DNA from 2 places in the Duganella sp. LjRoot269 genome. Region 1 is predicted to be linked to the other one. Evidence: riboswitches for the same ligand, from Rfam matches in the RefSeq annotation. Region 1 holds a riboswitch; the other holds the start of a gene.
The links. A riboswitch is a leader RNA that binds a small molecule or an ion and turns the genes downstream of it on or off. The one in region 1 is predicted to bind glycine.
Positions count from the first base shown of each region.

Region 2: linked by a shared signal. The riboswitch ahead of gcvT (glycine cleavage system aminomethyltransferase GcvT) and the one ahead of ACSQ3S_RS21125 (D-amino acid dehydrogenase) in region 1 are both predicted to bind glycine.

Region 1 covers NZ_CAXUSL020000001.1:4,718,779-4,721,980, reverse strand. Annotated here, with positions in the region: gene ACSQ3S_RS21130 (tetratricopeptide repeat protein) at 1-61, opposite strand, end outside; gene ACSQ3S_RS21125 (D-amino acid dehydrogenase) at 103-1,374, opposite strand; glycine riboswitch at 1,429-1,531, opposite strand; glycine riboswitch at 1,539-1,636, opposite strand; gene ACSQ3S_RS21120 (DUF6434 domain-containing protein) at 2,114-2,329, opposite strand; gene ACSQ3S_RS21115 (GNAT family N-acetyltransferase) at 2,397-3,077, shown strand; gene ACSQ3S_RS21110 (UbiA family prenyltransferase) at 3,145-3,202, shown strand, end outside.
Region 2 covers NZ_CAXUSL020000001.1:4,422,167-4,425,368, forward strand. Annotated here, with positions in the region: gene ACSQ3S_RS19770 (methyl-accepting chemotaxis protein) at 1-168, shown strand, start outside; gene ACSQ3S_RS19775 (hypothetical protein) at 327-539, shown strand; gene ACSQ3S_RS19780 (ATP-dependent Clp protease proteolytic subunit) at 601-1,161, opposite strand; glycine riboswitch at 1,302-1,400, shown strand; glycine riboswitch at 1,406-1,514, shown strand; gene gcvT (glycine cleavage system aminomethyltransferase GcvT) at 1,590-2,717, shown strand; gene gcvH (glycine cleavage system protein GcvH) at 2,754-3,134, shown strand.

The DNA.
Region 1 (3,202 bases):
GCGTCGCCAGCGCCAGGGCGCTCGCCAGCAGGGTCATACGTGCGATAGATTTTGCCGTCATGTCAGATCTCCTTGTAGGGACAGGCTCAAGATGATGGCAGTTTACGCCATTTTCAAGGCTTGCGCGGTGCGCTGGCCCACGTTGGAGCAGGGAGCGCCCAGGGCGGACAGTACCGTTTCGGCAATAATGTCCGCCGTGGCGGCCGACAAGGTCCAGCCCAGGTGGCCGTGGCCGGTGTTGTAGAACACTGTCGGCGCCTTGCCGCGGCCCACGCGCGGCATCAGGTCCGGCGTCATCGGGCGCAGGCCGGCCCACGGCGTCACGTTGCGGGTGCTGACGCCGGGGAAGCATTGCTGCACCCAGTTCAGCAATGGCGCGATGCGGTCGGCGCGGATGTCGCGGTTGAAACCGTTGAATTCGGCCGAACCGGCCACGCGGAAGCGGTCTTCGCCCAGGCGGCTGCAGACCAGCTTGGTGGCGTCGTCGAGCAGGCTGACGTTGGGCGCGGCCGCCTGGCTGGCGGCATCGTCCAGGTGCACGGTGATCGAATAGCCCTTGACCGGATAGACGTTGACGTGATCGCCCAGCATGGACGCCATTGCGCGGCTGGCGGTGCCGGCGCAGACCACCACCGCGTCGTAGCGGCTGGTGTCGTCGCCGCCTTCCTGCTCGACGGTGACAGTGGCGCCGGTGGCGTCGGCATGCATGGCGGTCACGCGCTGGCCGAAGCGCAGCTCGACGCCGAGGCGCTGCGCGGCCTGGGCCAGGCCGGTGGTGAACTTGTGGATGTCGCCGGAGCTGTCGCTTTCGGTGTAGTGGCCGCCGTAGTACTGGCCGGCCAGCGTCGGCTCGATGGCGCGCATCTCCTCGGGGGTGACGGCGCGGCGCGGCAGGCCGCCCAGTGCCAGCAGCTTCGATACTTCAGCCGCGCGCTCGAAGCCTTCGCGGTTGCGGTAGATGTGCAGGATGCCTTCGCGCTTGAGGTCGAAGTCTATGCCTTCCTCGTCGGCCCAGCTGAACAGATGCTGGCGCGCGGCCACGGCCAGTTTGGCGGTGGCGATGGTGTTGTCGCGGTAGTGCGGGATGGCGGCGATGAATTCGGCAAACCACGACAGCTTGTGCCAGCTGGGCTTGGGATTGACCAGCAGCGGCGCGTCGTTCTTCAGCATCCACTTCAAGCCTTTGACGATGGTGCCGCTGTGGTTCCAGACCTCGGCGTTGGAGGCGGACAGCTGGCCGCCGTTGGCGAACGAGGTTTCCATCGCCGCGTAGCGATGGCGTTCCAGCAGCGTGACCTTGAAGCCGCGCTTGGCGAGTGCGTAAGCGGTGGTGACGCCGGTGATGCCGCCGCCGATGATAGCTATGGTTTTCATGAGGGTAAAGCTCCAGCACGTCAAGGGGAATGGTCGATGCGCGACATGCGCAGGGACACCCCCTCTGTTCTGGACCTGAGAGATTCACAACGACCGTGGGTAGCGACGCTGCTTGCTCCTTCGGTGCGCCGGGTGACGTCTGTCCGGCTGCTCTTCAGAGTTTGAATGCGGTATCGGTCCTTTTGCCTGAGAGTTTCCGGGGCGGTTGCTCCTTCGGCGCTGTGCGGGTGGGTTCCTGGACAGGCTCTCCCGATACTGCGTTGGCTCGTGGCCATTTTGCAAAGGGGTAGCTTACAACAAAAGCAGGAGGCGTCAAACGATTATTTTTTGGCTGTCGTAGCAGGCGGGACTGTCAATACCGCTCAATGGGGGTTTCCGCCCGCCGTGCAATTGCAGCTCGCAATTGTCACGGGGAGCCCGTTTTCCAGCTGTTTGAGCCTTTCACCTCACCTGTGAATGTGTCAAGGACCCAAACGATTCCAGGTGGAGTCGATGTACGAAATTGATACCGTCCACATTGAGCGTGATAGACGAGAGCTGCACCGATGATCGCTGCCGCCGCGAGGATGCAATACCCCGTAAATCTGTCGCTATTCAATTGGTACTCCTTTGAGAACGGTTGATTTGATACTTTAAATTGATGAATTTAAGTTAATGTTGCCCGCAAACGGTTGCAGCAGCCCTCTATTTCTCATCGGCGGGAATCTCGGTCTTAGACCTTGCACGCAAGTGGCCGAACTCAGCCGCGTTCAACGCGGCGTCGCGTCCATTCGTCCGCCACGTCGCCCATGTTCTTCGCCAAACCATTGCGCACCCACGCCATCAGTTCGCGGTCGAATTTGAAATCGGGACCGCACTGACCGGAGAGAAAGCGCCGGACGTTTTGCGTGTTCCTGTAGCCAGAATCGATTTCGGTCGTTCGCGAAATCACTCCGCCATGCCAATCGAATTTCATCTTCACTTCCTTTGAGGACTTTGGATTTATCATATGCCCAAGAATAACATTCCATCAATGCTGAAAAATGCACGTATTGTCACTGCCTGAACTTCTCGCCGGCTGGCTCGGCGCGCGATCGCTGGCGCACGGTCTGCCGCTGCCGGTGCCTGACCATGGCGGGCTGCGTGTCGATAGCGGCCTGCCACATGAAAACCGGCGTTACGTCTTTGCCGGCCCGGAGCAAGGAATACGCGAGCTGGGCCAGTCGATTACAACGCCATACACCCTGATCAAGATGTGCGGCACCGGCCAGCAATTGCTGGCGCTTGTGCCGCCCAGGTGGCAGCTCCAGCCCTCCGCTTACCTGATGATGCAGGACAGCGTCCGCGAAGAGGTACCGCCGCTGCCTGCCGGATATCGGATCGATGTGGAGGAGAACTATCCAATTGCGACGGTGCGTATTTTTGCGGAGGACGGCGCGCTTGCCGCCGTCGGTCATGTGGCTGAATACGCCGGCGTCTTCATTTTCGACCGCATCTTCACCGCCGCCGCGCACCGGCGGCGGGGCCTGGGCAGGGTGCTGATGGCGGCGCTGGGGGCGATACAGCAATCAGGCGCGGCGCAACGGGTACTGGTGGCCACGGAGGAGGGCCGGGCGCTCTATTCGGCGCTCGGCTGGTACGTGCGTTCGCCTTACTCTACGGTGGCGATTCCGCCACCTCCGCTCCCATTAATCCTGACAAGGAAATTTGAAGCGTTTATTTGACGCAGTCGACATCGGCCTCCTTGGCGTCGAGCTTATAGTAAGGCGATCCCGTCTTGAGATGCCGCAGATGAAAATCGACCTGGTCCAAGTCAATTCAGCAGCCGCTTGGCCAATAGTTGTCGATC
Region 2 (3,202 bases), 300 kb from region 1:
GCCGTGGATCTGGCGGACTCGGCGGAAGTCCGGCAGCCGTTGCGGGCGTTGCCGAAGCCGGCCGAGCGCCGCAAGCAGGCGCGCGCCGGCGCACCGGCGGCGGCCGGCGGCAAGCGCGCAAAAGGAAATAGCGGCGCCGCGCAGCAGGCCGAGTGGGAGGAATTTTAAGCGGGCAGCAAGGCATGCTCCTACACGCCACCAAGAGGAATTCCGATAGCGATCCCCTACACGAAAACGCATCATTGCCACACCTGAAACGCGGCGGAATTTCAAGTGTCGGCGCGAATCCGGCGAGTACGTTCTTTCACTTTCGCAAAGGAATCAAAATGAACTCGAATCAAAAAGGTGGCGGTAGTAAACAAGGCTCCAACCAGGGCAGCAGCAAGCAGTCCGGCGGCCAGGGTTCGTCCAGCGGATCGCGCGGCAGCAGCGGCGGCACGCAGGGCGGCACCCATGAGCAGCACGTGGAGGCCGGCCGTCAAAGTCACAAAAACGACGGCAAGAAACAGTCCGGCGGCTCCGGTAATCAAGACCGCTGAATAAGCCGGCGAGGCCGGTGAGGCCAGCGGCGGTCACTGCGGCGCCAGCCCCGGCGCCGCATCAGATGTTTGCCACCCGTTGTCCGCGCGGCGGCGCGAAATCCTTCACCTCATTGATCATCCCTACCACCAGGCCTTCGGACGCCGTCAGGTGCAAATCGGAATATTCGTGGATGCGCCAGTGCTCGGCGGTCAGCTGCACGTGCTCGCGCAGGATCTGCTCGGTGCGGGCGTCGTCCGCCTGCAAGCCCTCGACGATGATGCGCAGCGCGTCCGGCCGGGCGCCGTGCGGCGCGCTGGCGTGCGATTTGTGCACCATGAAGCGCGCCGTGTCGCTGGCGTAGCGCTCCGAGCCGGACAGGAACAGGATCACCGCGATCGAGGCCACCGCGCCGGCGTTGTAGGTGCAGATGCGGATCGGCAGCTTGCTCAGGTAGTTGTACAGGCAGATGCCGTCGCTGACGTAGCCGCCGTTGGACTGGATCAGGATATGGGCGGTGGTGATGCGGTCCTCCGTCATGTCGGCGACCGCGTCGAACACGCGACGCACCATGTCGCTGTTGACGTCGCCGGACAGGGTGAACCACGCGTGGCCCTCGTAAGTAGTTGAATCTTGGCTCATGGCTGGGCTCTCGAATAGGTGTGGTTTATTCTAGCAAATAGTTGTTTTGCGGGCCTTATTGTTGCATTCATTCGTGCGCGGGTATTGTTGCCACCGTTGCCGTCAAGATTGACAATATCGCCCTTCTGACATATATTCCCGAGTCTTGATCGGGAGAGGGTTGCCGGGCGAATTCGCCGGAGCAGCCGCCGAAGGGGCACTACCCAAAAACTCTCAGGCAAAAGGACCGATCAAGGGGCCAGTTTGGCTCAACTCTGGAGAGCGGCCGCGGCATACGCCGGCGGCCCACCGAAGGGGCGCGCGGAGATCCATTTCTCCGTAATCTCTCAGGTACCAAGGACAGAGGGGTCTGCGATCATTGTGGAATCAGCTTTTTAGCCGTTCCTTGTATGTTCTGTTAACCCCTATTCGAATTGGACCGAGGAATCATGACGCTCAAAGCTACCCCACTCAACAACGCCCACCGCGCCGCCGGCGCCCGCATGGTCGATTTCGGCGGCTGGGACATGCCGGTCAACTACGGTTCGCAGATCGAAGAACACAACGCCGTGCGCACCGACGTCGGCATGTTCGACGTGGCCCATATGTGCGTGGTCGACATCAAGGGCGACAACGCGCGCGCCTTCCTGCGCGGCCTGCTGGCCAACAACGTCGACAAGCTGCAGGTGTCGGGCAAGGCGCTGTACTCGTGCATGCTCAACCCGCAGGGCTTCGTCATCGACGACCTGATCGTCTACTTCATCAACGAGAGCTGGTTCCGCCTGGTGGTCAACGCCGGCACCGCCGAAAAAGACGTGGCCTGGATGCAGCAGCAAAACACCGCCACCGGCAGCGGCCTGACGATCACCCAGCGCAGGGATGGAGACGGCGCCAACGCCATGGCCTTGATCGCCGTGCAGGGCCCGAACGCCCGCGCCAAGGTATGGCAGGTGATCCCGGAATCGAAGGAAGGCACGGCCGACATGAAGCCGTTCAACGTGGCCTTCGCCCACAGCCCTGTGTTCGGCGAGGCGATGATCGCCCGCACCGGCTACACCGGCGAAGACGGCTTCGAGATCGGCGTGGCCGCCGACCAGGCCGAGAAGCTGTGGAACGCGCTGGCCGCGGCGGGCGTCAAGCCGGCCGGCCTGGGCGCGCGCGACACCTTGCGCCTGGAAGCGGGCATGAATCTGTACGGCCAGGACATGGACGAAACCGTCAACCCGCTGGACGCCGGCCTGGCCTGGACCATCGACCTGGTCGCCGAGCGCGACTTCATCGGCAAGGCCGCGCTGCAGGCGATGGGCCAGAATGCCCAGTTCGTCGGCCTGATCCTGCGTGAAAAAGGCGGCGTGCTGCGCGCGCACCAGAAGGTCGTCGTGGCCGGCACCGACGCCGTCGGCGAGATCACCAGCGGCACCTTCAGCCCGACCATGCAGCAGGCCATCGCGCTGGCGCGCGTGCCCAACGGCGTGGCCGTCGGCGACACCGTGCACGTCGAGATCCGCGACAAGAAGCTGGCGGCGTCCGTCGTCAAGCTGCCGTTCGTGCGTAACGGTAAAATCCTTGCTGTATAAATTAGTACCCCTGACACCTACCCTCTGGAGCCTTACATGAATATTCCTGCAGACCTGAAGTACACCGAATCCCACGAATGGGTACGCGCTGAGTCTGACGGCACCGTCACCGTCGGCATCACCGAGTTCGCGCAGGACGCGCTGGGCGACATCGTCTTCGTCGAACTGCCGAAAGTGGGCACCACCTACGGCACCGGCGACGACGCGGCCGTGGTGGAATCGGTCAAGGCGGCCAGCGACATCTACGCGCCGATCGCCGGCGAAGTCGTGGCCGTCAACGAAGACGTGGCCAGCGCGCCGGAATCGATCAACACCGACGCCTACAGCGCCTGGCTGTTCAAGATCAAGCCGGCCGACGCCGCAGCGATCAACGGCCTGATGGACGCCGCCGCCTACGGCAAGACCACCGAAGCGTAATTTCGCCGCCACGCCGCACCGTCATTCCCGCTTGCGCGGGAATGACGGCAGCGGCTGATTTGCCGTCC